DNA from 2 places in the Thermophagus sp. OGC60D27 genome. Region 1 is predicted to be linked to the other one. Evidence: riboswitches for the same ligand, from Rfam matches in the RefSeq annotation. Region 1 holds a riboswitch; the other holds the start of a gene.
The links. A riboswitch is a leader RNA that binds a small molecule or an ion and turns the genes downstream of it on or off. The one in region 1 is predicted to bind cobalamin.

Region 1 (5,517 bases):
AGCATGAGTGTTGCTGTTGCTAAGTTTGCAGGTGCCCGATATGTGGTGGCCACAGAAATGAACGAATATCGGGCAGAAATTGCACGTAAGATGGGTGCTACCAAAGTAATTAATCCGCTGAAGGAAAATTTGTCTGATGTGATTCGTGAGCTGGGAATGATCGGTTTTGATATAGGATTGGAGTGTTCAGGATCGGAAAAGGCTTTCAACCAAATGCTGGCCCATATGTACAATTCGGGTAAGATTTCTTTGCTCGGCATACTTCCTTCTTCTACTGTTGTTGATTGGAATACAATTATTTTTAAAGGCTTAATGTTAAAAGGGATTTATGGACGTGAGATGTTTGAAACATGGTATCATATGGAACAGATGTTGATGTCGGGGTTGGATATTTCTCCAATAATTACACATCGTTTTCCAATTGACGAATTTCAAAAGGGATTTGACATCATGGAAGAAGGAAATTGTGGTAAGGTTATTTTGAATTGGGAGTAAATCCTTATTAATTTGTTATTTATGGCAGGCGTTCTGTCGTCCCTGTTTCGTTCTAATACGTTGGTCTGAACAGGGGGCAGAACGTTTTTTGGGTGTTAATGTGTCCTTCTTTTTATTTAAAACTGACATTATCAGGGTAGGAAATTCAGGGATAATGATTGGATTGCCATACCTATTGGATTTCAAATTATCCTAGGCCTAACATCTTTTTGGCAAGTATTGTTTTTACTTTATTGTCCAGATTAATCCTAAAACCATGCCTGCGATTGTACTGTTCCAGGGCCTGCTTGTAATAGGACAACTGCCGGAGGTGCAACCGATAAAATGATAGTATGCATATCCTAAAGTGCCACCTACTACTATTCCAATAGCTATTCTTAGTAAGCGAGACATTTTTTTGTTTTCTTTGTTGTCGGATTTTATGTGTTTGTTGGTTTGCATGCTATTATTCGTTTTTTTTGAAAAATAAATGTTGTGCAAAAATATTTAAAAATATAGATAATTAAAAATATTGGTTTATGCCTAATCGTTTATTTTTTCTTTTTTTCCTTGTGGTGTTCTTTTCTATTTCAGGGACTGCCCAGAAATATGAAACACTCTTCCAGCAATGGGAGAACTATCTCCAGGGCGATGATAATGAAAAGAATTTTCGGGAAGTGTCGTTACTCAATCAGATTGAACGATTTGTGGTAAACGTAAGTGAGGCTCCGGATTCAACAAAATTTTTACGGGGGTGGGAGGTCATGTCTGACCAAGATGAAAAATTCAATGCTTTTGTCACCATTGTTTCATTTGAAAGCGGCAAACAGAAATTGCTTTATTGTTTGAAGTCAGTAAAAGAAAAGACGGCCTTTACATTTACCAAAGAGCTGCCATTTACAATAGAAGAGAAATGGACACTTGACTTTGAAATGTTACCCTTGAATGAAGATACAATAGTTGGTTTTAACGTTATGACTAATCGGAGAGAGATTCTGAAAATTCCGGATGTAGAGACCGCTATGGGTTTTGCCAGCTTAATGAGAATGAAAGGCGAAGAATCCATCTTCAGTGTTTCGGAAAAGTTGCAGCAACGCCTTTCTATGGTATTGTCGCAACCCCAAATGTTTTTAGATGATTTCGCCGGCTTTTCAGGATTGTCCACTCTTTTGTTGCCAAAGGAAGGGGTGAAAATAGTGACTTGGAACATAGAAAAACTTGAAGGAGGCCATCACTTTTTTGGGCTTTTGGCCGTAAAAGATGAAGCTAAGAATATTCAGGTGTATCAATTGAATGATAAGTATACGGAAATTAATCGAGCCCAGTTTTCAACGTTGCGTTATCCTGACTGGTTCGGTGCCGTTTATTACCAAATTATTCCGGTACGAATAAAAAAACAGACTTTTTTTACGCTTTTGGGATATAATGGCAATGACGCCTTTTCAAAAATCAGAATTGTTGATGTATTCTATATTGCCCGCCAGGGGATACCTGTTTTTGGTGCCCCAATTTTTAATGTTGGGGGACGCGTAAAAAAAAGGTTGATTTTTGAGTATAGTAATGATGCCAATATGATGCTAAGATATGATGGCCGGGAAAAGAAGATTGTATTGGATCATTTATCACCGATGGATCCTGTTTATGAAGGAGATCGGAGTTATTATGTGCCTGATCTGTCTTATGATGCATTGGAATATAAAAACGATCAATGGCGATATCTGGATAATATTGAACTTAGAAACCGATAAATATAAACAATGCTGGAATGGTTGAGACATAGGATTTTGTGAGGGGGATAGATTGAATCCTTTGTTTTTAATTGCCATGAAACTTTATAATTTCTTTTATTACCTTTTGTTAATAGAAAAGTAAGTTAGGGATTGGATATTGTAGTTGTTGTATATTATTTTAATTTTGCAAAAGTGTAACAGGTGCTATTAAGCCTCGAGGGAATCCGGTGGTCTGTTGGCAGAGAGTCCGGAGCTGTACCCGCAGCTGTAATCCCATATTATTGTTGTAACAACAGAAGCCACTGGAATGATCTATTCATTATGGATGATTTTCTCCGGGAAGGCGTTACATCAGGGAAAGCCAGAAGACCTGCCTGTACACTGCCCCTTAACCAATAAAGCTTTCGGGAGATAAAGTGATGGTATTAAAAAAATTGTTGTCCGGTCTGTTGACTGTCGTATTGTTTTCTTCTTGCCACGTTGCAACCCAAAAAGATTCTGTTATAGATCTTTTTGCTAATCTTAAACCTGATTCGGTTTTTCGTCCGAGCTATGCCAAAGGATTTTCTATAACTTATTACGATAGTCTGAAATTAATTCACATAGCTGATCCTTGGGATCAAACAGCCGAGGGAGATTATATTCTTGTAGGGTCCGGGGAGTGTCCCCAACAGTTCCAAAATCACTTGTTGCCGTATGTAACCTATCCTGTTACAAATTGGTCCGCCTTTTCATCTACGCAAATCGAATTTGCTGCAAAAATTGGCGTTCTTGAATCGCTTGGTAGCGTTGCCGAGCCTCAGTATATCTCAAATTTCTATGTACAGGCAAACCTGAACGAAGGGAGAATAAAAAATGTGGGAATGGCCGGTTCACCTGATATTGAAGTTCTTTTGGCTTCGTCTCCACAGTTTGTGTTTGTTTCTCCTTTTAAAGATAACAGATATGGTCCTATTGAGGAGGCAGGTCTGTTATTAATTTATGATTGTAGTTATCTTGAAGTTTCTCCTTTGGGAAGAGCTGAATGGCTTGTTTTTTTTAGTGCTTTTTACGATAAAGAAGAAGTCGCAATTTCTCAATTTAAAGAGATTGAGAACCGTTATCAGGCCATCGCCAGAAGAGCCAAATCCGTTGTTCCCCGGCCCACTGTTTTTACCGGTTATCTTTTTAATGATGTTTGGTATATGCCGGCGGGCGAAAGTTATGTGGCTAAATTGTTTGAAGATGCTGGGGCTGCATATCGCTATCGTAATCGGCCGGGGGCAGGTTCTTTAGCTTTGGATTTTGAAACGGTTTTTAATGATTTTTACTCAAGTGATGTATGGGTTTTGACGGTCAATCATCAAGGAGATTTTACCACTTCTGATTTGCTTCAAATGGATGGACGATATTCCGGGTTTGAATCTTTCAAAAAAGGGAAAGTATTAATCAGTAATTCCCGCTACTCGGGGTTTTATGAAAAAGGCATAGTTGAACCGCATGTAATTTTAAATGATTTGGCCTATTATCTGCATCCGGATCTTTTTCAGGAATATGAACCGGTATATTTTCATTGGTTGAAAAATGATAATCAGGGAGGAAAATAATCCAATAAATTGAAAATTTGCCTTTGAGCCATTAACAAATAGCATTTAAGTGGAAAAAATATGCCTCCTCGCAAAAAAATAATTGAGTTAAATAGATGGAAGAAATAATAGGTTTCCATTTGGTTAAAAGACCAAAGATAGTTTTGTGGCTTATTTGCCTTTTTGTTCTTTCGCTTTCATTGTTTTTGCTAAATCTTGTTTTTGGTTCTATACACATTCCAATAGAGGCAATTCTGAAAATACTAAGTGGCAAACCCTATGAAAATGAAAGCTGGTATTTTATTGTTTTAAAAAGTCGGTTGCCTCAAACGTTGACAGCCATGCTGGCGGGTGCAGGCTTGGCCGTTGGAGGTCTGCAAATGCAGACATTATTTAGAAATCCACTGGCAGGTCCATCGATATTGGGAATTAGCTCGGGCGCTGGTTTGGGGGTCGCAATAGTATTGATGTTGGCAGGGAAAGTGGGAGGCATCGCCATAAGTCATATGGGCTGGGCGGGCCATCTTTCCGTTGCTGTAGCGGCATTTGGTGGCGCCATACTGGTATTAATGCTGGTGTTGTTTTTATCTCGTCATTTGAAAGATAATGCAGTGTTGCTCATAGTCGGGATTATGGTTGGGTATGCGGCCTCTGCCTTGGTGGGGATATTAAAGTTTTATAGTATGAAGGAGGATGTTCATGCCTATGTTATTTGGGGACTTGGTAGTTTTTCTACTGTCACATGGTCGCAAATGCAAATTTTGTTTCCGGTTGTTCTTTTAGGTTTAATGGGATCCTACTTCCTGGTAAAGCCCTTAAATGTTATGTTGTTGGGAGAACAGTATGCTGGAAATCTTGGCGTTAATATTCGTGTTTCAAGGTTTTTAATCATATTATTGACAGGATTGCTTACAGCTTCTATAACCGCCTTTTGCGGTCCCATTGCCTTTCTGGGGCTGGCAGTGCCCCATTTGACCAAAGGGCTGTTCCGTACATCCGATCATAAAGTGCTGCTTCCGGCGGTTATTCTATTGGGTGTTTCTGTGGCTTTATTTTCTAATTTAATTGCTCGTATGCCTGGGTTTGAAGGTTCGTTACCCATTAATGCCGTGACCAGTATGATCGGTGCTCCGGTGGTGATTTCAGTAATTCTTCGGAGGAGGAATATCAGAACGCCCGGTGTGTGAAATTCACAAAAAGGTTTATCATGTCCAATACATTACAACCATTAATAAAGACCCATAATCTAGCCATCGGCTATAAGAGTAAGGGGCAGGACGTGCGTTCCTTGCATTCCGATATCAATGTGAAGCTCAATGCCGGTGAATTTGTGTGTTTACTTGGTCCTAATGGGGCAGGAAAATCCACTTTGCTTCAGACAATGTGCGGATTTATCCCCGAACTGGATGGTGTTGTTTTTATCAATAATCGTCCTATTTCTTCTGTCTCAGGAAAAGAGTTGTCCTTAATGGTGAGTGTGGTGTTGACCGAAAGGATAGAGGTTTCTAATATGACGGTATTCGATTTGGTTTCTTTGGGGCGAAGTCCTTATACAGGTTTTTTTGGTCGTATGAGAAAGAGGGATGTTAAAAAAGTGAAAGAGGCTATTTCCGCTGTAGGATTGAACGGTTTTGAGTCGAGGCTTCTGGTTCAAATGAGCGATGGCGAGCGACAAAAGGCCATGATTGCAAAAGCTTTGGTGCAAGAGACTCCTTTGATTGTGCTGGATGAGCCTACTGCTTTTTTGG
Region 2 (5,517 bases), on a different contig from region 1:
TGAATCAATAATTTTACGGCCTCCTCACACTCTTAGTATTTCCGAAATGATGATGCCTGAAATGACCAGAGCAAGCATGACCACCTCCACAGCTCGGTTAATGCTTATGGTTTTCTTCAAATCACTTTTTTCCGGTTCACGCGGATTGGTGCCAATAATGGGCTTATGCATCTGCCGGCCGAAATAGGTATGGTCACCGCCAAACTGCACATTCAGGATTCCTGCCAGGGCCGCCTCCGGGTAACCGGCATTTGGGCTGCTATGAGCCTTCCCATACCGTAAGATAAACCGGCATGACCGCATGCTCCACCCACATAATGCCATTAACCAAGCGGTAATTCGTGCCGGAATGAAATTGGCAACATCGTCGAGCCGCGCGGCACCTTTTCCAAACTGTTCATATTTCTCGTTTCGGTATCCTATCATGGAATCCAGGGTATTCACCATCTTATAAGCCATCATTCCCGGCATACCTGCTATTGCCAGCCAAAACAACGGGGCCACGACCCCGTCGCTAAGATTCTCGGCCATTGTTTCCAACGTTGCAGTCTTGATTTCCCGCTCCGAAAGGGCAGCGGTATCCCTCCCTACGATGCGGCTCAGTTGTTTCCTTCCCGCTTCGATTCCCGATTCCAGCTTTTCAAAAACAGCTTTTCCTTCTTTTATCAACGTGGTACCAGCCAATCCGTAAAAAATGAACACCGTTTCAACCAGACCGCCGGCCATTGGCGACAAAGAAAAAAACAACTCCCACCCACCCCGGAAAAACAAATATACCACCATAACCGCCAATAGTGCCACCCCCCTACCTTTGAGCATACGATGTGTCCCGCTGTTCAGCCGATGGTCACACCAACCAATGATTTTCCCAAACCACACCACAGGATGCGGCAACCATGGCGGGTCACCAAGCAATCGGTCCAGCAAATAAGCTATTATTATCGCTCCTATATGAATCTTCAGCCCCATCGTTCCAATGCCCTGATTAAATAATTATTTTCCTCTTCCGACCGTACCGACACACGAAAAAAACGGTCGCCCAACCCCCTGAAGTTGGAAGCATCACGGATAAGGATACCATGTTCTTCTGCCAGTCTATTTTTCAGGATGGATGCCTCCACCGGCCCTTCCACCAGAAAAAAGGTGGTGGAAGACCAATGCACCCGAAAGCCTTTCAGCCGGTGAATACTGTTTTGTACTCTTTGCGATTCCTGCAATAGGGTCTTTATATTGAATCCGTCATCGGCATTTTGGGTCAGACAAAATTTTCCGGCCTCAATGGCCAGGGCATTGAGGCGCCAGGGCATCACCCTTTGCTTTAAAGCTTCAATAATATTTTTATTGGCCATCAGAAATCCCAGTCTGAGGCCGGGAATGGCAAAACGCTTGGTCATGGATTTTATGACCATCAGATTCGATGCTTTGGGCAAACAAGAAACTAAAGAACAGACCTCATCGGTAAAATCGACATAGGCCTCATCGACCACAAACAGGGTATTGGGATACGCTTCTATCTTTTGGGAAAGAATGCCTGTATCATAAATGGCTCCATCGGGATTGTTAGGGTTACAGAACCAAACCAGGTCGGCGGCAGAATAATCAACTTGCGAAAACGCAGAATGGTGATAATATTCAACGGAATGGTTAAACCGGACACAGGCCCCTTCATACTCTGAAAAAGAGGGATAAAAAATCCATGACTTTTTTGCCGCAAAGAGCTCTGCAATAAGGTATATGGCTTCCACCGCCCCGTTGGTGGCCAGCACATTTTCAGATGATAAAGCCATGCTTTGGGCTATCATCTCCACCCAATCCTCAGCCATAGGGGATGGATAGTGCTCAATTTTTTCCATACATCCTTTTAGATGCTCCTTCAACGCGGGTGAAGCGCCCCGGGGATTGACATTCGAACTGAAATTGTATCGAATGTCGGGATATCTGTAAATATCATCGCCGTGACCTGTCAGCATTACTCCATAATCTTATAAAGGGTATCCATATCAACATACTTTCTCAGATGGTCGGCCAGTAAATCATACTGCTGCTGCTTAAAGGCATCGTAATTTTGAGCAGCTGTTTTACCGGCCACGAAGGGGGACAATAAATCTTCAATCACCACGGGATTATCAAGAATACCATGCATATAGGTTCCCCAGATGCGTTGGTTCAGGCAGCACCCCTCCGCGCCACCCTTTTCCAATCGATTGAGGGGTTGGGCATCATCGTCCAGACGGGTACGACCCATATGAATTTCATACCCGTGGCATAATTCATCAAAATACTTAAACTTAAAGACAGTACGAACGGTGGCTTTTTCGGGACCAATGGTCGTTTCAACGGGCAACAGATTCAATCCGGGCAATTGTTCCAGCGCACTTTCGATATGATGCGGGTCACGGATAGTCCGCCCCATCATTTGATAACCGCCACATATGCCCACGATGCTCTTTCCTTCTCTGGCCTGCCGAACAATCTCGTCGGCAACGCCGTTGCTTCGCAACTCATTAAGGTCGGCAATGGTACTTTTAGAGCCGGGCAATATTATGAGGTCCGCCTTCCGAATCTCTTCAACATTATTGGTATAAAAGAGGTTAACCTTTTCTTCCTGCTCCAAACGGTTAAAGTCGGTAAAATTGGAAAGTCGGCGCAGTAAAATCACGGCTACATTAATTTTGTCTTCCACTGCCGCAAAGGCTTTACGCGCCAATGAGACGGAATCCTCTTCTTCAATTCGTATATGCCGAAAGGCAGGTACCACACCCAATACAGGGACACCGGTCAATTCTTCAATGATTTTTTTGCCTTCGTCGAAAAGGGAAATATCACCTCTAAACTTATTGATAATAATTCCTTTGATGCACTTTCGTTCTTCCGGCGATAATAATTTAATGGACCCGTAAACGCTGGCAAAAACGCCGCCCCGTTCGATATCTGCCACCAAAATGGTAGCGGCATTAACGGCAGTAGCCATGCGCATATTTACGATGTCATTATTTTTAAGGTTGAGTTCGGCAATGCTGCCGGCGCCCTCAATAACAACAGGATTATATTGACTTTGCAGCCGCTTAAACGCCTTCATAACCTCCTCAAACAACCAACCTTTTATCTCCCCTCTGAAATAGCTGCCGGCAGAATAGTTTCCCAGCACTTTCCCGTTGACGATGACTTGCGACTGCTTGTCGGAACCGGGTTTCAACAACACCGGATTCATGTCGGTGTGACATTCCAGCCGGCATGCTTCGGCCTGTACGGCCTGTGCTCGACCCATCTCGCCACCGTCGGCCGTCACATAGCTGTTGAGCGACATATTCTGCGCCTTAAAAGGCACGGGACGATATCCATCCTGCAAAAAGATGCGACAAAAACCGGTGGCCAGAACACTCTTCCCCACATCGGAACCCGTTCCCACAATCATCAGCGGATGTTTTAATGCTTGCATCAGTATTAATTTTATTTCAGTTATTGGTGGAATGAAACCCACATGACCTAAAGTTTAAACATGTTCTTATTTTAGGAAGCCTTCTTGCCATGCTCGTCTCTTTGAATTTATTTAGTTGAATTGCAAATCCACACCAACGAAGGCTGATGGAACTGAAAATTAGTCATTATCAATTAGAGTAACCACCACTGATGCCTAATGACTGTTGACTAACCACTAAAAATCCGACGGTGGATAAAAATAATTTTAGTTGAAATTATTCCACCTTGCATCCATAATGATTAGGAAAAACATGCCGAACACGCGCGCGAATGTTCTGAACATATACTTCTAACCCGGAAGCAAAATGTTACTTTTAACAAACTAATTCTGGCAGGTTTTCTGGCTCGCTCCGGTTTGAATGGCCTTCCCGTCCTACTTTGAAGCCTTATGGATTCAAAGTTCTCCTTCCCTGAATTCAAAGAAGGTATTGACAGTGGCAAGAAGTAATATTCAAACCTTTTAAAGAGCTTACAGCTGCGGGTACAGCTCCGGATTTTCACCGGATTCCCTTTTACAGACCATGAAGAAATCATGACCTGTCACCAAAATCTCAGGCAAAGATATTGGATTTTTGATAACTATAAAAACATAATATTTGTTTAGGATGAATCTAAAGGCGAGTGAAGAGTGTGAGCATGGCGGGTGAGATTGGTGATTATAAGTTCCGGCTTCTGGCCTCTTCGAATAACAGAAACTTTCATGCAGCGATGTAATGACCTCCAGAACGATTTGAAACCTTCATGCAGCGATGCAATGACCTCCAGAACGATTTGAAACCTTCATGCAGCGATGTAATGCCCTCCAGAATGATTTGAAACCTTCATGCAGCGATGCAATGGCTTCCAGAGTGATTGGAAACCTTCATGCAGCGATGCAATGACCTCCAGAACGATTTGAAACCTTCATGCAGCGATGCAATGCCCTCCAGAACAATTTGAAACCTTCATGCAGCGATGCAATGCCCTCCAGAACGATTTGAAACCTTCATGCAGCGATGTAATGGCTTCCAGAACGATTTGAAACCTTCATGCAGCGATGCAATGCCCTCCAGAACGATTTGAAACCTTCATGCAGCGATGCAATGGCTTCCAGAGTGATTTGAAACCTTCATGCAGCGATGCAATGGCTTCCAGAGTGATTTGAAACCTTCATGCAGCGATGTAATGGCTTCCAGAGTGATTGGAAACCTTCATGCAGCGATGTAATGGCTTCCAGAGAAGAATATTCACGGAACTGTGTCTTTAGAAAAAAAACAATTAATATAACGCCATGGAAAAATCACAGCGGAGTGATCATTAAACGGTGACTCACCTTACAAAACATAAAAACCCCAGAGCCGGAATAGATATATCATTTTCTCAACTCTGAGGAGATTCCCGGTAAGCAAACCTAATTCCGATTACTGCAATTCTATTCTTGCAACCGCTTCGGGCAATCCTTCGGAAACGGCCTTCACCATAACACTTCCCTTTTTACTGCCGGCACGTACAATGGCCAGACATTTCCCGTGAAACGCTTTTCGTTGATGACTCTGAAATGAGGTGAGGCTGGTCTGACTGCCATTATCGGTAGCGACGATGGAGGCCTCTCCATCCAAACTAAATTTGATCAAATTCTCGGCATCGGGCACGGGAACACCTTCTTTATCGGTGACGATGGCCGTGACGAAGGCCAGATCTTCTCCATTGGCATGGATTATTTCTCTGTCGCATGTCAAATGAATGCGAGCGGGCTGCCCGGCCGTATGAATGATTTTTTCTGCCACCCTTTGTCCGTTTTTTCGAGACACAGCTCTGAGGGTTCCGGGTTCGAAGGACACTCGCCACATGACGTGGAACTGTTCATCCGATTTACTTTTACTCCCCAACGATTTGTCATTCAGGAATAATTCCACCTCATCGGCATAATTGTAGTAAGCCCATACATCCACCGTTTGCCCTTCTTCCCAGTTCCAGTGAGGGAAAAGATGCAGTACGGTATCTTTCGACCATTCGCTTTGATAAAAATAGTAGGCGTCTTTGGGGAAACCGGCCAAA

Region 2: it holds a riboswitch for cobalamin, as region 1 does, so the genes downstream of both, ACT29H_RS15940 (cobyric acid synthase) here and ACT29H_RS08615 (ABC transporter substrate-binding protein) in region 1, are expected to answer to the same signal.

The regions. Positions count from the first base shown of each region.
Region 1 covers NZ_JBQTGH010000006.1:56,199-61,715, forward strand. The annotation lists gene tdh (L-threonine 3-dehydrogenase) at 1-495, shown strand, start outside; gene ACT29H_RS08605 (DUF6132 family protein) at 721-936, opposite strand; gene ACT29H_RS08610 (hypothetical protein) at 1,014-2,222, shown strand; cobalamin riboswitch at 2,387-2,595, shown strand; gene ACT29H_RS08615 (ABC transporter substrate-binding protein) at 2,624-3,790, shown strand; gene ACT29H_RS08620 (iron chelate uptake ABC transporter family permease subunit) at 3,886-4,956, shown strand; gene ACT29H_RS08625 (ABC transporter ATP-binding protein) at 4,977-5,517, shown strand, end outside.
Region 2 covers NZ_JBQTGH010000019.1:27,308-32,824, reverse strand. The annotation lists gene cbiB (adenosylcobinamide-phosphate synthase CbiB) at 25-969, opposite strand; gene ACT29H_RS15945 (threonine-phosphate decarboxylase) at 960-1,970, opposite strand; gene ACT29H_RS15940 (cobyric acid synthase) at 1,970-3,439, opposite strand; cobalamin riboswitch at 3,794-4,043, opposite strand; gene galB (beta-galactosidase GalB) at 4,881-5,517, opposite strand, start outside.